2 regions of the Planococcus sp. 11815 genome follow, and region 1 is predicted to be linked to the other one. Evidence: a T-box and tRNA genes for the amino acid it is inferred to sense, from the RefSeq annotation. Region 1 holds a T-box; the other holds one or more tRNA genes.
What was found. A T-box is a leader RNA that pairs with one kind of tRNA and senses whether it is charged. The one in region 1 lies ahead of pheS (phenylalanine--tRNA ligase subunit alpha), so its partner is inferred to be a tRNA-Phe.

Region 1 (9,558 bases):
GGTGATGACCAATTGATGCGCAGATAAGGTGCGTTCTGTGTCATCAAGCGTTGTGATTTTTTCGCCTTCTTTTGCCTGGCGCACGGTGATGTTGCCGGAACCAAGGGAATCATAGTCAAACGCATGAAGCGGCTGGCCGTATTCCATCAAAATATAGTTTGTCACGTCAACGACATTATTATGCGGGCGTACGCCAGCAGCCATCAAGCGCTGTTGCAGCCAAAGCGGCGATTCCTTCACTTTAACGTTGCGCACGACTTTCGCGACATAAAGAGGATTCGCTTCTGGTGCATCCACTTCGAGCGACAGCATGCTTTCCGCACTGTCCGCAGCTTCTGTGTACTTGATTTCCGGCAAGCTAACCTCTTCTCCCAAAATGGCGCCGACTTCATAAGCGACACCGAGCATGCTCATCGCATCCGCACGGTTCGGAGTAAGGCCAAGTTCAAGGACCGTATCGTCCAAGTCCAGATAAGACAGTACATCTGTGCCGGGCTCTGCTTTTTCAGGCAAGACGTAAATGCCTTCTGCATAGCTTTTTGGCACAAGTTTCGTTTCAATGCCCAGTTCCTGAAGCGAGCAGATCATGCCGTTCGATATTTCTCCACGCAGCTTCGCTTTTTTGATTTTCATGCCGCCTGGAAGTTTCGCGCCCGGACGTGCCACGATGACCGACTGCCCTTTAGCGATATTCGGTGCGCCGCAGATGATCTGGTCGATTTCCCCGCCGCCGACATCCACTTGGCAGATTGACAGTTTATCGGCTTCCGGATGCTTCACGCAATCCGTCACATAACCGACGACCAAATTCGCCAGTCCTTCCGAACGGTCAATTACGGCGTCAACTTCGATTCCTGCGCGCGTAATTTTTTCCCCGAGTTCCGCTGGGGGCAAATCTTGTGTATTTACATATTCTTCCAACCATTTTGTCGATACTAACATGAAAGTTCCTCCTTAAAGTTCCGTCCGTTGAAATTGCGTCAAGAAACGCACGTCGTTCGTGTAGAAATGGCGGATGTCCTCGATGCCGTATTTCAGCATCGCAATGCGCTCTGGCCCCATGCCGAATGCAAATCCTGTCAGGCGCTTCGAATCATAGCCGGCCATTTCCAGAACGTTCGGATGCACCATGCCAGCGCCCAGAATTTCGATCCAGCCGGTCTTTTTGCAGACATTGCAGCCAGACCCGCCGCATTTGAAGCAGGAAATATCCATTTCAACGGAAGGCTCCGTGAACGGGAAGAAACTCGGACGCAGACGGATTTCACGGTCTTCGCCGAACATCTTCTTGGCAAAGACGGACAAAGTCCCTTTCAAATCGCTCATGCGGATGTCCTCGCCTACAACAAGCCCTTCGATTTGCGTGAATTGATGCGAATGCGTCGCATCGTCATTGTCGCGGCGGTACACTTTGCCCGGGCAAATGATCTTGATCGGCTCTCCGCCTTTTGCTTCCATCGTGCGCGCCTGCACCGGTGAGGTATGCGTGCGCAGCAAAATATCTTCTGTTATATAGAAGGAATCCTGCATATCGCGCGCTGGATGCCCTTTTGGCAAGTTGAGTGCTTCGAAATTATAATAATCCTTCTCGACTTCCGGGCCTTCTGCGATTTCGTATCCCATCGACAAGAAAAGATCTTCAATTTCCTCGACAACCCGCGTCAGTGGATGTGGATTGCCTGTCTTCGCCGGACGTCCTGGCAAAGAAATATCAATCGTTTCGCTTTGCAGCTTTTCATTGATCGCCTGTTCTTCCAGCAGGACCATGCGCGCTTCGAGCGACTCAGTCACTTCGGCACGCACTTCGTTTGCGAGCGCGCCCATCTTCGGACGCTCTTCCGCCGGCAATTTGCCCATGCCTTTCAAGACATCGGTGATCGGCCCCTTTTTCCCTAAATACGCTACGCGCACGTCCGTCAATTCCTTGACTGTTTGCGCTGCCTGGATTTTCTCCAATGCTTCATTTTTCAATTCCTGCAATCTTGCTTCCATTTTCTCTCCTCCTTGAACATAAAAAAGCCCCGCCCCCAAAAAGGGACGAGGCATTGATTCGCGGTACCACCCTAGTTATCGCACGCATGCGATCACTCCATTGAATAACGGCTCATCACCGGCTAGACTTTACGGCACTCGGCCGGTCCCCGTCTAGCAGCTCGCGGGGTGAACTTCCGGAGTTCCTGCATATCCGCGCTTTCAGTCGAGGGCGGACTTCCTTGGATGCAGGGGACTACGTACTTTTCCCGGTCAACGCTTGTTTATTTCTCTTCTATTATAATGAACTTTCGCCGGTTAATCAAACACCAGTTTTGGGAACGAGGCTATACAATAGAATTCCAGTTGCTACGGCTACGTTCAATGATTCTGCCGGGCCGTAAAGCGGCACCATGAGATTCTGGTCGGTCTGCTCGAGTAGCTGCGGCTCCACGCCGCTTCCTTCATTTCCAACAATCAGCGCAAAACGCCCTTTCGATTCCGCCTCGTACATCGGCACCGATTGGTAAAGAGCCGTCCCGTAAACCGGAATGTCCCGCCCTTTCAAGCGTGCAACCCAATCGAACAAATCGCCTTTGACAATCGGCACCTGGAAATGCGCGCCTTGCGCAGAGCGCACCGTTTTCGGATTGTACGCATCCGCCGAACCTTTTCCGAGCACAACAGCGTCAATTCCGGCCGCTGCCGCGGTGCGGATCATCGTCCCGACATTGCCTGGGTCTTGTACGGCGTCGATCAAAAGCAAGGTCTGCCATTGCTCTTGCACAGAGTCGCCATACTCCGGCTGTGCGCAATGGGCGAAAATGCCTTGCGTATGCTCAGTTTCCGCAATTTCTTTTGCGATCTGTGCCGTCACTACATAAAGCGTGAGGCCCTCGATATCCCAAGCATCTGGAATTTCCGTGCCTTCGCGGACGATCAAGCCTTTGATCCCGTCTTTCTTATTCAACGCCTCTTCCGTCAAATGAAATCCTTCGATGAGAAATTCCCCGAATTTATCGCGCTCTTTACGGGTTGTGCTCAGTTTCTTCCAATGTTTGACAAGCGAGTTCTGCAATGATTCAATTCGTTTCATAATACGTTCACCACTTTTTTCAGAATAGCTCCAGTATAGCATAGGGCCGTTTTACGCAGTAAAGAAATCAAAGCCAAGTGCTGTCAAAATCCCGAACGCGAGCGTCCAGACCCCGATGCTGATGATCATCCAGACGGTCGTATTGCGCTTCGTCGCACCCAAAGTCATGCCGATGAATGCCGCGATATGCGTGCCGATCAAAATTGGCCCTAAAAGCGATAGCCCCGGCAGCCCGTATTTGTTCCAGATGCGCACTGCGCGTTCGTTTTTCTTCGACGGCTCCTTGCCTTTTGCTTCCTGGCGCTTATCGTACCAGATTCGGAATTTGTCGAAGCCGATAATAAGCAGCATCACCGTCAACATATTCCCTACAAATGCCGTGATCATGACCCATACCGGCGACAAGCCCCAGACAATGCCGAGCGGGATGACGAGCGCGATTTCTAACCACGGAATCGCCGCCCCGAGGAATATTAATGCGTATTCATAAATCATTCAGCTGCCTCCTTCAGATGCCTGCGCATCTCCATATAATAAATCAGGTTCTGGCCGAATGCGACAGCGAGGATTCCCCAGACAATGAAAAGTCTCGGGATCGGGAAAAGCATCACGATCAATGCAAAGAACGGCAATGTCCAGGTGATGAATGTATACACTTTCTGCACCGCTTTTCTTGTGATGAACGTCATTCCCTCGTCTTGTTCCATGTATTCAGGAGGGCGCATTGAAAATGGAGAAATTTTCTTGCCTGGATTTTTTCGGTTGTACGCTTGCAAAGCAATCAAATAGATGGTGATTAATACTAAATACGCGATCAATGCCGCAAACAGCAAGAACCCTTCCACCGCTTGCGTTTCGATGCTCAAGCTCGAATCAGTCTTCGTGACATTGACGAAGCTTGAAGTGAACCCAACCGCCATCACTGCCAAAATCAAAATAAATGCCATATTCCAAAGCGGGTATGTCATGCGAAAATCCTGTTTCATTTTTACTCCTCCTCCAACCAAAATAAGTCGCCTACTTCCACTTGCAAGACCTTAGCGAGCTTCAAAGACAATGTAATTGACGGTGAAAATTCGCCTTTCTCGATAAATGCAATCGTTTGCCGCGTTACATCCACTTGCTTGCCCAGCTCGCTTTGTGTAAACCCATAGCGAGCCCGTAGCTCTTTCACCCGGTTTTTCAGCATCCGCTTCATCCTTCCTTTAAAAATGTTAGGTTTATATTACATAATGTATACTAAACTTAACATTTTATCAAGTAAAGCTAATGTAGAAGCAATTATTTTATTGGGGAGTTTCGATATATTTGCGGAATATGGAGGATTCTTTGCCGAATGCATTAGGTTATTAGTGAAATTCGTTGAGTTATTTGCGGAATACTATTCATTGTTTGCGGAATACATCGATTTATTTGCATAACCCCATAAAAGCTTTTCACATTACGTGAAAAGCTAGTCTTTTTTCTTTAAAGAGTACGTCCGATTGCGCAAAGCACCAGCAGTCTCTAAATCATATGCCCCTAACAGACGGGAAGTAATATAAGGCGATTCGAGATTGCAGAATTTCCGGAGTTTCCTATTGCTAAGGTGTGTATTAATCAGCGAAAAATATTCCCGGATTGTATGTTGAAAAGCGAGCGGGTCCACCGCTTGGCAGTCGGCACAAATCCATCCTTTCTTATGCTTTCGCATCATACTAAGATTTTTACAGCTTGTGCACAGTATACCCGTATACAGCTCGGTTTCATCTATTGAGTATAAATGACACAATGGTTTTCTCTTATAAGGGGCACGAGATTGCTCGAGGAGTTTCTGAATTTCCGATAAATCATGAGGGTAGCTTTTTAGGGGGAATTCCTGAAGGATGTTGAATAAATAATCGACCAATTGATATGTTTTGCAGACGTGGTGTTGCTTTGGCTTAGCCAGAAATTCACAATGTTTAGATGTAAATACGACAATCCCCGAAACGGGCAAATCGATATTCTGCCTTTTGAAAAATAACCTCAAGAAACGGATATGCTTGTTCAACTGGATCGTCGGATCTTCCATTATCGTTTTTACGCCTTCTATATTGGTTCTTGAAAATTCACCGGTTTTATCATCAAAATAAAGTTGGCCGCTAATATTTTTCGATTCGATGACAATTGCCCCGCGCTCCGTCAATAACAATCCATCCACTTGGACTTTCCACCGATCTCTTGACAAGCATACATTTTTCAAAAATCGGTGTTGTTCCTCTGTCTCGAATTCAACCATTTTCCGGTGCAGCCTCTCTTCGCCCCTTTTTCCGGCCATTGCCTTAAAAATTTCAACTTGGATAAATTCCCGGCGCGAATGATTGTCAGGCAATCGATGTAATAGACTCTCCAGCGACTCTGTTTCAGATAATAATGCTATTTCTTTTTTGCCCATTGAACACCTCCTAATATGATAGTTGAAGTATAGCATTCGGCGATGCCTCTTTCACCACAAATTGGCGCTTATGGGCTTTTCCAATCATTTTGTTTGCGGGATGGTTACCGTTCTTTGCAAAACCCTATGATTTATTTGTGGTATTTCTCTGGTTGTTTGCCAATCGGCTTATTTTATATGCGAAATATAAATGCTTTTTTGCAATTTCACTTCGGCTTTTAACCAATAAAAAACCCCTCCACAAAAATTGGAGGGATTTCATTATTCAATCGAATGTAATTTTCGTTACTGTGTCGCGGTCGAGCTTCTTGATTACTTCAATGATCAATTTTACAGCATTTTCGTAGTCGTCGCGGTGCAAGATGCCTGCGTGTGAATGGATGTAGCGCGTCGCTACACCGATTGACAAGGCCGGTACGCCGTTTGCCGTTAAATGGATCGAGCCGGCATCTGTTCCGCCGCCTGCAATCGTTTCGAACTGGAACGGGATTCCTGATTCTTCCGCTGTATCGACAACCAACTCACGCAAGCCGCGGTGAGACACCATCGAAGCGTCGAACAACAGGATTTGCGGGCCGTCGCCCATTTTGCTGTTGGATTCTTTTGAGGTGACGCCTGGCGTGTCTCCTGCGATGCCGACATCCACTGCAAAACCGATATCCGGCTGGATGAATGAAGTCGCCGTTTTCGCGCCGCGCAAGCCCACTTCTTCCTGGACTGTTCCGACGCCATATACGACGTTCGGGTGGTCGACGCCTTTCAAGCCTTTCAAGACATCGATAGCAATCGCGCAGCCAATGCGGTTGTCCCAAGCTTTCGCCATCAATAGCTTATCGTTGTTCATGACAGTGAACTCGAAATAAGGAGTGACCATATCGCCTGGCGTTACGCCCCATTCTTTTGCTTCTTCACGTGAAGATGCGCCGATGTCGATAAACATATCCTTGATTTCCACCGGTTTTTTGCGTGCTTCCGGAGACAGGATATGCGGCGGTTTGGATCCGATAACCCCTGTGATTTCTTTTCCGCTGCGCGTTGTAATTGTCACGCGCTGAGCAAGCATGACCTGGTTCCACCAGCCACCGACCGTTTGGAATTTCAGGAATCCTTTATCGTCAATCTGTGAAATCATGAAGCCGACTTCATCTAAATGTCCGGCGACCATGATTTTCGGCCCATCTGCAAGCCCTTCTTTTTTAGCGATCAAGCTGCCGAGATTATCCGTCTCGATCGTGTCGGCAAATGGCTCTATGTATTTCTTCATAACCTCGCGGGATTGGCGTTCATTGCCGGGAATGCCATTCGCGTCTGTCAAATCTTTCAACATTTGTTGTGTTTCATCTAATTTTGACATTATTTCGACCTCCTAAATAGTCATTGCTTTTTCAGTATATAGGAAAGCGGTTACGTTATCAAAAGATTCATTCAATACCCTTGCTGCTGGCGCTTGTAATTGGTTTCATTCTTTTCTACATAAGCTGTCAGTACTTCTTCATAGCTGAAACCGAGTGCTTTTGCTAGTGCCCCGAAGGTCTGCCATAAGCTTAAATACTCTTCGTGCGTTGCTTGTTCTGCAAACCGGCCGACGCCTTGATGGGCAGAGAGGAACAGTTCCGTCAGCTCTTGTTCATTGGTCGCTGCTGGCCATTGTTCCAGTGAATCAAAGCCCTTTTCAATGCCAAGCGACAGGATGAAATGAATGCAGTCAACATACTCCTCCAGCAAAACGCTTTTATCCGAAGGGCCTTTCGTGCTCCAGAACTTGAAACATCTCGTTTCATTCGCAAGTTCCGACAATTCCACTTGAAGGGCTAGCACTTTCTTGCGGAACACCGATTCCTCGACGTTTCTATTCGATTGGATATAGCGGTCGAGTTCCCGCTGCATGTGAAATAATTCCTGAAGGTTCATAGACTTTCTCCTTTTTGATCAAAATTGTGAAACTTCCAAGCTTCTGTTACGTATTATACACAAGACTATCCTGATAAGGGGGGCAATCCGATGGCATTTTTGATCCGCTTGATCATCATCGCCTTGATTATTTACTTGTTTTACCGTCTCCTCAAATTCATTTTTGACCCCAAGCGCAAGCTCGATGCCGCGCTGGAATCCGGCACTTATTATTTTCACGACGATGTGGGGAACGTCCGCAAGAACTTTTTCATCGCCATGCGCGGCGTTCTGTTTGAAGGCGAGAAATATTTAGGGACCACGAAAGAGGCATTTGATGTCGTCTCCATTTTTATCTGGACCGAAACGCCTGACAAATTGATCGGCTTCTCGAAAGAGGATTTTCATTTCCTGGAGAAGGAGATCCGCATGAACTATCCGGATGCGGACATTTCCTGGAAAAGCCCAATCGAACAATTGATGAAAAAAGAGGAAGAAGCCTAAGCTTCTTCCTCTTTTGTTATTGAGACGCTATCCAAACTAGCAAGCTGGCTTGAATCAAGGCTAGGGCAAAGAATCCGATGCGGAAATTCGTATGCTTCGTTTTATGCCTGAACAGCATCATTCCCAGATATGCGCCGATGCCCCCGCCGATTACTGCGACTAGCCACAGGCGTTTTTCGGGGATGCGCGGCCCACGTGCTTGCGCCTGCCTTTTGTCTGCCCACATCATGATAAAGGCAAAACTCGACATGGCGGCTAAATAAGCTGCCAAAATGATCATTCTCTTCCCTCCCGAACGGCTTCAACAAAAAAAGGCCGGCAATTAGCCGGCCTCCTTTCTATCGAACCAGGCACTAGGCCTAGTGTGAATTAGTTGTTAGATGCTTTTTTCGCTTGGTCAACCAAAGCTGTGAAAGCAGCTGCATCAGATACAGCGATTTCAGCTAGCATTTTGCGGTTGATGTCGATGCCAGCAAGTTTCAATCCGTGCATCAAGCGGCTGTATGAAATGTCATTCAAACGAGCTGCTGCGTTGATGCGAGTGATCCACAATTTGCGGAAATCACGTTTTTTGTTGCGACGGTCACGGTAAGCATAGTTACCTGACTTCATGACTTGTTGGTTCGCTACTTTAAATAGTAAGTGTTTAGAACCGTAATAACCTTTAGCTAATTTTAATACTCTTTTACGACGCTTGCGCGTCACTGTTCCGCCTTTTACGCGTGGCATATTGAATTACCTCCTGCTTGAATATGAAAAATTCGATTTTTGTAGTTGTGGGTGTTGTCTAGACTTCAACGGCCAACTCCTCGGCCTTAAGCTGCCCTTCCTGTGCGGCATAAAGCGCCGCTTCGGAAGTACATCTTAAGTCGGCCGGAGCTGAGCGGCCGTTTCCGCTTTTCGTTCTTACTTCATGTTGTAGATCAATGATTTGATGCGTTTCAAGTCGCCTGCAGAAACCAATGAGCCCTTACGGAGCTTACGTTTTTGCTTAGTTGACTTGTTAGCGAACAAGTGGCTTGTGTGGGAACGGTTGCGTTTTACTTTACCAGTTCCAGTTTTCTTGAAGCGTTTAGACGCTCCACTGTGGCTTTTCATTTTCGGCATTTCGGGTTCCTCCTAAACAATTATGCTATTATTCCTTCTCGTTGACCGGGTTCAGCATCAAGAACATGCTGCGGCCTTCCATTTTCGGGCGCTGTTCAACCGTCGCGACTTCCTTGCACTCTTCTGCGAAGCGCTCAAGGACGCGTTGTCCGATTTCTTTGTGCGTGATCGCACGGCCTTTGAAACGGATTGAAGCTTTCACTTTGTCGCCTTTTTCAAGGAACTTGATGGCATTGCGGAGCTTCGTGTTAAAATCGTGGTCATCGATGCCAGGGCTCAAACGAACCTCTTTGACGTTGATGATCTTTTGGTTTTTACGAATTTCGCGCTCTTTCTTTTGCTGTTCAAATTTGAACTTGCCGTGGTCCATGATCCGTGCGACCGGCGGCTTAGCTTGAGGAGCCACTAGTACTAGATCCAAGTTGACACGAGCTGCAATCTCGAGCGCCTCGTTGCGTGATTTGATTCCGAGCTGTTCACCATTTTGGTCAATAACCCGTAATTCACGTGCACGAATGCCTTCGTTTACATTGTTGTCTCTGCTAATAATGATCCACCTCCGGGTAGTGTCGCG
Region 2 (9,558 bases), 120 kb from region 1:
TAGGGCAGAAGCATGCTGTTGGATGTGATGCGTGACAGCTGATTGCGGGTCTCTAAGCATCGGGCTTTCATCGAGCACGACATAACTCGCAGGCTCGGCTTTCCCTAAAAATAGGCTGAGCGGCTTGGATACAGGCTGAGGCCCAATCCTTACCACTACGTCCGGCGCTACACTGTCAGCAAATTTCTCGTTCTTCAGCAAGGCATCATAGGAATCGACGATGACATCCATTAGATCATCAGGTACATTCGAGCGTAGATTCGACAACGGATCGGCAAGCACTGGCCAACCGAGGCGGCGGATAAACTCCCATTGCTCCGATGAAACCAGAGCCGTATTTTCCCCAGCGATCAGCAAGCCCCGCGAATGGCTGAACACTCCTCGTAAAAATGCCGCAGCTTCATCATTCAGCTGCTGGCTGCTTTCAAAACGGTATAGTTCTCTTTTGCTTTCATAAGGCTGTTCGAAATCAATGCTAAGCGGTTCACGGAATGGCACATTCAAATGAACCGGTCCCTTTGGCGCGGTTTCAGCCATGGCTGCTGCACGCCCCAAATGGCGCTTCAAAAAGTCCAAACGGTTGCCCTGCTCCGGCAACGGCAAATCAGCTGACCACTTGACATGGGAGCCGAATAAATTGATCTGGTTAATCGCTTGCGGGGCCCCGACTTCACGAAGCTCATGCGGACGGTCTGCCGTCACGACCAAAAGTGGCACACGCGCATAATAGGCTTCGACAATCGCAGGGAAATAATTGGCTGCCGCAGTCCCTGATGTACAAATCAAAACAACTGGACTGTTCGAAGCTTTTGCCAAACCTAGTGCATAAAACGCAGCCGATCGTTCATCTATTTGCCGATACGTCTCTATCCCTTCCTGTTTCATGAAAGCATAGGCAAGAGGCGTCGAACGCGAACCCGGACTGATAACCGCCTTTTTCACCCCTGCATGTAACAGCGAATGTGTAAATGCCGAAACATATTCAGTTAAAAACTCACGATTCGTCATGCAAATTTCCTCCCAGCACACGAAGCATCGGGCGGAACTTCACCCATGTCTCATCATATTCGGCTTCTGGTGTAGAATCTGCCACAATGCCGCCGCCTGCGAATAAATACGCTTTATCTCCATCAAGCAAAGCGGAACGGATCGCCACAGCGAATTCACCATCGCCTTTTGCGTCGATCCAGCCGATCGGCGCTGCATAATATCCTCTATTCAGAGGTTCATAAGAGCGGATCAAGCTAAGTGCCTGTAACTTCGGTTCGCCGCCGAGTGCGGGTGTCGGATGTAGCGCTTCAACAAGATCCAGTAACGAACTGCCTTTTTTCAACTTGCCTTCCACCGGTGTATACAAATGTTGTATATCCCGAATTTTCATCAACTTAGGATTTTGCGGAATGCGCGGATCCGAACAATGCTCCTCGAACACGTCACCGATCATCTGGACAACATACTGATGTTCGGAACGATTTTTTGAATCATTTAATAAAGCTTGTCCCAGCGCTTCGTCCTGTTCAACGGATTGACCTCGTGGGGTAGAACCCGCCAAACAAGTAGACAATGCTCTTTGCTGCTCCACTTTAACCAGGCGCTCCGGAGTCGCTCCGAAAAAGAATTGTTCGCCAGCTTCCAGCCCGAACAAAAAGCTTTCTGGCTGTTCATTCGCTGCTTGGTAGAGGGCAGAAGCCGGTGCTAAAGCTTCCTTAAAGCGAAGTTCCAGCGCTCTTGCGATAACCACCTTATCGACTTCGCCTGCTTGGATTACGTCCGTCACTTTTTCGATGGACCGCATATACTCGTCTTTTTTCAGTTCCTTTTTGTCAGAAACTAGAGGTTTTTGGTACGCTTTTGGCTCTGAAACTTGCGCGCCATGAATTAGCCGGTCACGTTCTTTACGCAACACTTCAAAATCCATAAAGCTGTTTGGCTGCTTAGTAATCAAATGGACACTGACATACGCCTGCTCTCCCTTGATAATAAGCTGAAATGTCGGCACAGCAAAATAAGCCTGCGGGAAATTTCGCCACTCGCTCGGCTGATCATTCAAAGGATCAAATGAAAAACCGCCGAATAGCACTGGCTGAACGGCTGTTTCTTCATTCACCAATTGGGCACTCAGCGCTTTCCAGTCCTTCTGAATGCTGCTGAATCGTCCTTTATAATCGTCAGCCGTCAGCACATAAGCATGTCCCAGGCCCACCATCGTGAAGGACTTTTCACGATTCTGCCAAAACATGCGCTTACCTTCGTACTGTTCCTGCCCAGCTTCGAAAAATGCCAGAGCAGACATGGTCGATACTTCAATTGTTTCTGTATAGAAGCGATAGCCGCTGAAGCGATTCGCTTCCATTTGTTCAGTTGATGAATACGATTGTGAATTCACCGGATTACCTCCGTTTACTGCAGCTTCAATTCACTGCGATACATTTTATCTCTACCTTCTATCATACCCCTTTCTCCGGAATTCAGCACAACATATGCTGTAAATCTCTGCGTTTTGAAGTACAATATAGGTTGGAAAGAAATGAATAGGAGAGATAGAAATGACACATTCCATACAAGCTGATAGTGGATGGCGCGTCTGGTGGCAGCTCACCCGGCCCCATACTTTAACGGCATCTTTTGCCCCAGTATTCCTAGGGACAATGATTGCAATCCATTATACCGCTTTAAATTGGGCGCTGTTCTTAGCCATGCTGATCGCAAGCCTACTGATTCAAGCAGCAACCAATATGTTCAATGAATACTATGACTACGCCAGAGGGCTCGATACTGAAGAATCCGTTGGCATTGGAGGCGCTATCGTCCGGAATGGTGTTTCACCGAAAACCGTTCTGGTTCTGGCATTTCTGCTTTACGCTATCTCTGCTGTATTAGGGCTTTATATTGCAGCTTCTACCAGTTGGTGGCTATTGGCGGTTGGTGGCATTGGTATGCTAGTCGGTTATTTTTATACCGGTGGGCCATACCCGATTGCTTACACGCCATTAGGTGAATTGTTTTCAGGATTGTTCATGGGCTTCCTCATAGTAATCGTCGCTTTTTATATCCAAGCAGAAACGATCACCTCCACCGCTGTTATGTTAGCTGTACCCAGCACATTGCTCGTAGCAGCAATTATGATGGCCAATAACATCCGCGATATGGTCGGAGATAAAAAAAGCGGGCGGCGCACTTTAGCGATCCTAGCCGGCCGACCGGCTGCAGTAACAACTTTCATGTGGTTCTTTATTTTGTCTTATGCTTGGATTATTTTATTGGTGTTGCTCGGTATTGTTACACCCTGGGCTTTATTGGTGCTACTAAGTGTTATTAAGCCCCTGAAAGTAATTATGACTTTTAAGCGCTACACTGAGCCTCTACAAGTAATGCCTGCCATGAAAGACACGGGAATCACGAACACTTTGTTCAGCTTCCTGCTAGCAATCGGTCTACTAGTAGATTATTTTTTATCTTAAATACCTAAAAGCTGATGGCTCATTGCCATCAGCTTTTTATTATTGAAATAGCTATGAGAAGTCTCATTTAAAATAAGAGTGGTGAAAATTTCTCGGTTGCGATATATTGTATCTAATATATTTTAAAGGGGTTTTCCTATGAAACCAATTTTATTAGGTCTTGCAGGAGCAATGTTTTTTGCAGTCACATTTATTGTTAATGCATTAATGGAGGCACAAGGAGGCCATTGGGTATGGAGCGCGTCCCTGCGTTACCTATTTATGATTCCTTTCCTCTTATTAATTGTCATGCTTAGGGGAAACTTGCTTCCGCTCCTCCACGAAATGAAAAAACATAAGGTGAAATGGTTATTGTGGAGTTTCATAGGATTCGGTCTTTTTTACGCTCCCTTGTGTTTTGCAGCAGCATATTCCCCAGGATGGCTAATAGCCGGAACTTGGCAATTTACAATCATCGCTGGAACTTTACTGGCACCTCTTTTTTTAGTTAAAATTCATGTATCCGGCCAAACTATTATGCATAGACAACACATTCCGATCAAAGGCTTATTGTTTTCAACGATTATTTTAGCTGGGATAGCCCTTCTTCAACTTGACCACTTAACTAATGTTACTATTTCCACGTTGCTACTCGGGTTAATACCCGTTTTGATAGCAGCTTTTGCCTACCCACTTGGAAATCGGAAAATGATGGAGGTTTGCGAAGGTCGTCTAGATGCATATCAACGCGTGCTTGGAATGACGATTGCCAGTCTCCCGCTTTGGTTGGTTCTCTCTATTTATGGTTTCTCGACAACTGGGTTGCCTTCTAACTCTCAAATTTATCAATCTTTGATAGTTGCCATCAGTTCAGGAGTAGTAGCGACTGTTCTATTCTTTATGGCGACCGATATGGTCAGAAACAACATGTCAAAGCTTGCTGCAGTTGAAGCCACGCAATCTATGGAAGTTATATTTGCATTAATAGGTGAATTTTTTCTTTTAAGCATCGCATTTCCTTCCCCAATAGCATTAATTGGCTTAACCATGGTAATACTAGGAATGGCAATACACAGTTTCGCTTCACACAATGAACAAAAATTAGAAAAAGAAAAAAGCGTCATGCATATGAATGCATGACGCTTTTTAATATGACCCCTACGGGATTCGAACCCGTGTTACCGCCGTGAAAGGGCGGTGTCTTAACCGCTTGACCAAGGGGCCAAATACTGGCGGAGAAGGAGGGATTTGAACCCTCGCGCCGGTGTTACCGACCTACACCCTTAGCAGGGGCGCCTCTTCAGCCACTTGAGTACTTCCCCAGTATGGCTCCGAAGGTAGGACTCGAACCTACGACCATCGCATTAACAGTGCGGTGCTCTACCACTGAGCTACTTCGGAACAATGGTGGGCCTAAGTGGACTCGAACCACCGACCTCACGCTTATCAGGCGTGCGCTCTAACCAGCTGAGCTATAGGCCCATTATTGGAGCGGGTGAAGGGAATCGAACCCTCATCATCAGCTTGGAAGGCTGAGGTTTTACCACTAAACTACACCCGCAATATGGTGGGTCAGGACGGAATCGAACCGCCGACACTTAGAGCTTCAATCTAATGCTCTACCGACTGAGCTACTGACCCACATATTTATAAAAATGGCGGTCCCGACCGGGATCGAACCGGCGATCTCCTGCGTGACAGGCAGGCATGTTAACCGCTACACCACGGGACCATTTGGTTGCGGGGGCAGGATTTGAACCTGCGACCTTTGGGTTATGAGCCCAACGAGCTACCGAACTGCTCCACCCCGCGATAATTATATTGAAGAAAAATTGTCCACACATTTTTTAAAGATGGAGGAGGAAGAGGGATTCGAACCCCCGCGGGATTTGACTCCCCTGTCGGTTTTCAAGACCGATCCCTTCAGCCAAACTTGGGTATTCCTCCGTGATAAATATTAAATGGTGGACCTTGCAGGACTCGAACCTGCGACCGGACGGTTATGAGCCGTCTGCTCTAACCAACTGAGCTAAAGGTCCTAAAAAAGTGGCGGCAGAGGGGATCGAACCCCCGACCTTACGGGTATGAACCGTACGCTCTAGCCAGCTGAGCTACGCCGCCAGGATCTTTAAATTGTATAGTTGGTGGAGCCTAGCGGGATCGAACCGCTGACCTCCTGCGTGCAAGGCAGGCGCTCTCCCAGCTGAGCTAAGGCCCCATAAAGTGGTCGGGAAGACAGGATTCGAACCTGCGACCCCTTGGTCCCAAACCAAGTGCTCTACCAAGCTGAGCTACTTCCCGACTAAATAGGATGATGACAAAAATATGGCGCGCCCGAGAGGACTCGAACCTCTAACCGCTTGATTCGTAGTCAAGTACTCTATCCAATTGAGCTACGGGCGCATAATATAAAATTTGATAAAACAGTTGGTGCCGAGGACCGGAATCGAACCGGTACGGTAGTCACCTACCGCAGGATTTTAAGTCCTGTGCGTCTGCCAGTTCCGCCACCCCGGCGGGGCATTGGACAGATAAAAAATTGGAGCGGAAGACGGGGGTCGAACCCGCGACCTCCACCTTGGCAAGGTGGCGTTCTACCACTGAACTACTTCCGCTTGGTGCGGGTGAAGGGAGTCGAACCCCCACGCCCGAAGGCGCTAGATCCTAAGTCTAGTGCGTCTGCCAGTTCCGCCACACCCGCGTGGCAATTATGAAATTAAAATGGTGAGCCATGAAGGATTCGAACCTTCGACCCTCTGATTAAAAGTCAGATGCTCTACCAACTGAGCTAATGGCTCAAACATGAGTGGTGCCGGAGAAAGGACTTGAACCCTCAACCTACTGATTACAAGTCAGTTGCTCTACCAGTTGAGCTACTCCGGCATGGAGTAAAAATGGTGGAGGATGACGGGATCGAACCGCCGACCCTCTGCTTGTAAGGCAGATGCTCTCCCAGCTGAGCTAATCCTCCGTATGTATGCCCAGCGACGTCCTACTCTCACAGGGGGAAACCCCCAACTACCATCGGCGCAAAAGAGCTTAACTTCCGTGTTCGGGATGGGAACGGGTGTGGCCTCTTTGCCATCATCACTGGACTATAAGGTTTTTGAAAGACAAGTCTTATTATACCAACTCTGGCGAGTTTTACAAGTCTTTTTTTTGCCCGGAGGCAAAAATTCTTGTTCTTTCAAAACCGGATAAATCGACATTGGAAACGCATGTTCAGTTTGTTGGTTAAGTCCTCGATCGATTAGTATTCGTCAGCTGCACGTGTCGCCACGCTTCCACCCCGAACCTATCTACCTCATCGTCTTTGAGGGATCTTACTTGCTTGCGCAATGGGAAATCTCATCTTGAGGGGGGCTTCGTGCTTAGATGCTTTCAGCACTTATCCCGGCCACACATAGCTACCCAGCGATGCTCTTGGCAGAACAACTGGTACACCAGCGGTGTGTCCATCCCGGTCCTCTCGTACTAAGGACAGCTCCTCTCAAATTTCCTGCGCCCGCGACGGATAGGGACCGAACTGTCTCACGACGTTCTGAACCCAGCTCGCGTACCGCTTTAATGGGCGAACAGCCCAACCCTTGGGACCGACTACAGCCCCAGGATGCGATGAGCCGACATCGAGGTGCCAAACCTCCCCGTCGATGTGGACTCTTGGGGGAGATAAGCCTGTTATCCCCGGGGTAGCTTTTATCCGTTGAGCGATGGCCCTTCCATGCGGAACCACCGGATCACTAAGTCCGTCTTTCGACCCTGCTCGACCTGTCCGTCTCGCAGTCAAGCTCCCTTGTGCCTTTACACTCTGCGAATGATTTCCAACCATTCTGAGGGAACCTTTGAGCGCCTCCGTTACTCTTTAGGAGGCGACCGCCCCAGTCAAACTGCCCGCCTGACACTGTCTCCCAAGCCGCTAAGGCTTGTGGGTTAGAAGTTCAATACAACCAGGGTAGTATCCCACCGACGCCTCCCCCGAAGCTGGCGCTCCGGGTTCTCTGGCTCCTACCTATCCTGTACAAGTTGCACCAAAATTCAATATCAGGTTACAGTAAAGCTCCACGGGGTCTTTCCGTCCTGTCGCGGGTAACCTGCATCTTCACAGGTACTATAATTTCACCGAGTCTCTCGTTGAGACAGTGCCCAGATCGTTACGCCTTTCGTGCGGGTCGGAACTTACCCGACAAGGAATTTCGCTACCTTAGGACCGTTATAGTTACGGCCGCCGTTTACTGGGGCTTCGGTTCGCACCTTCGCTTGCGCTAAGCACTCCCCTTAACCTTCCAGCACCGGGCAGGCGTCAGCCCCTATACGTCACCTTACGGTTTTGCAGAGACCTGTGTTTTTGCTAAACAGTCGCCTGGGCCTATTCACTGCGGCTCTCTCGGGCTTTAACACCCTACCAGAGCACCCCTTCTCCCGAAGTTACGGGGTCATTTTGCCGAGTTCCTTAACGAGAGTTCACTCGCTCACCTTAGAATTCTCTTCTCGCCTACCTGTGTCGGTTTGCGGTACGGGCACCTCCCGCCTCGCTAGAGGCTTTTCTTGGCAGTGTGAAATCAGGGACTCTGAGGTTAAACCTCTTGCCATCACTGCTTGATGTACATAGAAACGGGATTTGCCTCGTTTCTCATCTCACAACTTGGACGTGCACAACCAACGGCACGCTCACCCTATCCTTCTGCGTCCCCCCATTACTCAAACGGCGGGGAGGTGGTACAGGAATATCAACCTGTTGTCCATCGTCTACGCCTATCGGCCTCGACTTAGGTCCCGACTAACCCTGAGCGGACGAGCCTTCCTCAGGAAACCTTAGGCATTCGGTGGACGGGATTCTCACCCGTCTTTCGTTACTCATACCGGCATTCTCACTTCTAAGCGCTCCACCAGTCCTTCCGGTCTGACTTCAACGCCCTTAGAACGCTCTCCTACCACGGACATCTACGATGTCCATCCACAGCTTCGGTAATCCGTTTAGCCCCGGTACATTTTCGGCGCAGTGTCACTCGACCAGTGAGCTATTACGCACTCTTTAAATGATGGCTGCTTCTAAGCCAACATCCTGGTTGTCTAAGCAACGCCACATCCTTTTCCACTTAACGGATATTTGGGGACCTTAGCTGGTGGTCTGGGCTGTTTCCCTCTTGACTACGGATCTTATCACTCGCAGTCTGACTCCCAAGCATAAATCACTGGCATTCGGAGTTTGTCTGAATTCGGTAACCCGGGATGGGCCCCTAGTCCAAACAGTGCTCTACCTCCAGGATTCTCTTCTTGAGGCTAGCCCTAAAGCTATTTCGGAGAGAACCAGCTATCTCCAGGTTCGATTGGAATTTCTCCGCTACCCACACCTCATCCCCGCACTTTTCAACGTGCGTGGGTTCGGGCCTCCAGTAAGTGTTACCTTACCTTCACCCTGGACATGGGTAGATCACCTGGTTTCGGGTCTACAACTGCATACTCACTCGCCCTATTCAGACTCGCTTTCGCTGCGGCTCCGGCTTCTCACCTTAACCTTGCATGCAATCGTAACTCGCCGGTTCATTCTACAAAAGGCACGCTATCACCCATTAACGGGCTCTAACTACTTGTAGGCACACGGTTTCAGGATCTATTTCACTCCCCTTCCGGGGTGCTTTTCACCTTTCCCTCACGGTACTGGTTCACTATCGGTCACTAGGGAGTATTTAGCCTTGGGAGATGGTCCTCCCGGATTCCGACGGAATTTCTCGTGTTCCGCCGTACTCAGGATCCACTCTGGAGGGAACGAACTTTCAGCTACGGGGCTATTACCCTATCTTGCGGACCGTTCCAGGTCGCTTCGCTTAATCCGTTCCTTTGTAACTCCGTATAGAGTGTCCTACAACCCCAGAAGGCAAGCCTTCTGGTTTGGGCTGATCCCGTTTCGCTCGCCGCTACTTGGGGAATCGCATTTGCTTTCTCTTCCTTCAGGTACTTAGATGTTTCAGTTCCCTGAGTCTGCCTTCTCATGTGCTATGTATTCACACATGGATACTGCTCCATTACGAACAGTGGGTTTCCCCATTCGGAAATCCCCGGATCCCAGCTCACTTACAGCTCCCCGAGGCATATCGGTGTTAGTGCCGTCCTTCTTCGG

Region 2: it encodes a tRNA-Phe, which carries the amino acid that the T-box ahead of pheS (phenylalanine--tRNA ligase subunit alpha) is inferred to sense. The anticodon was not compared.

Annotation. Positions count from the first base shown of each region.
Region 1 is NZ_CP096991.1:1,355,317-1,364,874, reverse strand. It holds gene pheT (phenylalanine--tRNA ligase subunit beta) at 1-942, opposite strand, end outside; gene pheS (phenylalanine--tRNA ligase subunit alpha) at 955-1,992, opposite strand; T-box leader at 2,031-2,257, opposite strand; gene M1Q06_RS06980 (TrmH family RNA methyltransferase) at 2,294-3,067, opposite strand; gene M1Q06_RS06975 (small multi-drug export protein) at 3,119-3,562, opposite strand; gene M1Q06_RS06970 (hypothetical protein) at 3,559-4,053, opposite strand; gene M1Q06_RS06965 (helix-turn-helix transcriptional regulator) at 4,056-4,256, opposite strand; gene M1Q06_RS06960 (nuclease-related domain-containing protein) at 4,521-5,483, opposite strand; gene M1Q06_RS06955 (M42 family metallopeptidase) at 5,749-6,837, opposite strand; gene M1Q06_RS06950 (dUTP diphosphatase) at 6,909-7,394, opposite strand; gene M1Q06_RS06945 (hypothetical protein) at 7,485-7,877, shown strand; gene M1Q06_RS06940 (DUF1294 domain-containing protein) at 7,894-8,157, opposite strand; gene rplT (50S ribosomal protein L20) at 8,247-8,606, opposite strand; gene rpmI (50S ribosomal protein L35) at 8,784-8,984, opposite strand; gene infC (translation initiation factor IF-3) at 9,013-9,531, opposite strand.
Region 2 is NZ_CP096991.1:1,233,248-1,242,805, reverse strand. It holds gene menD (2-succinyl-5-enolpyruvyl-6-hydroxy-3-cyclohexene-1-carboxylic-acid synthase) at 1-1,008, opposite strand, end outside; gene M1Q06_RS06395 (isochorismate synthase) at 995-2,386, opposite strand; gene M1Q06_RS06390 (1,4-dihydroxy-2-naphthoate polyprenyltransferase) at 2,547-3,461, shown strand; gene M1Q06_RS06385 (DMT family transporter) at 3,600-4,580, shown strand; tRNA gene M1Q06_RS06380 (tRNA-Glu) at 4,593-4,664, opposite strand; tRNA gene M1Q06_RS06375 (tRNA-Ser) at 4,671-4,762, opposite strand; tRNA gene M1Q06_RS06370 (tRNA-Asn) at 4,767-4,841, opposite strand; tRNA gene M1Q06_RS06365 (tRNA-Ile) at 4,846-4,922, opposite strand; tRNA gene M1Q06_RS06360 (tRNA-Gly) at 4,928-5,001, opposite strand; tRNA gene M1Q06_RS06355 (tRNA-Phe) at 5,006-5,081, opposite strand; tRNA gene M1Q06_RS06350 (tRNA-Asp) at 5,097-5,172, opposite strand; tRNA gene M1Q06_RS06345 (tRNA-Met) at 5,176-5,252, opposite strand; tRNA gene M1Q06_RS06340 (tRNA-Ser) at 5,295-5,387, opposite strand; tRNA gene M1Q06_RS06335 (tRNA-Ile) at 5,403-5,479, opposite strand; tRNA gene M1Q06_RS06330 (tRNA-Met) at 5,488-5,561, opposite strand; tRNA gene M1Q06_RS06325 (tRNA-Ala) at 5,583-5,658, opposite strand; tRNA gene M1Q06_RS06320 (tRNA-Pro) at 5,665-5,741, opposite strand; tRNA gene M1Q06_RS06315 (tRNA-Arg) at 5,767-5,843, opposite strand; tRNA gene M1Q06_RS06310 (tRNA-Leu) at 5,869-5,957, opposite strand; tRNA gene M1Q06_RS06305 (tRNA-Gly) at 5,981-6,055, opposite strand; tRNA gene M1Q06_RS06300 (tRNA-Leu) at 6,057-6,141, opposite strand; tRNA gene M1Q06_RS06295 (tRNA-Lys) at 6,163-6,238, opposite strand; tRNA gene M1Q06_RS06290 (tRNA-Thr) at 6,248-6,323, opposite strand; tRNA gene M1Q06_RS06285 (tRNA-Val) at 6,336-6,411, opposite strand; rRNA gene rrf (5S ribosomal RNA) at 6,420-6,535, opposite strand; rRNA gene M1Q06_RS06275 (23S ribosomal RNA) at 6,671-9,558, opposite strand, start outside.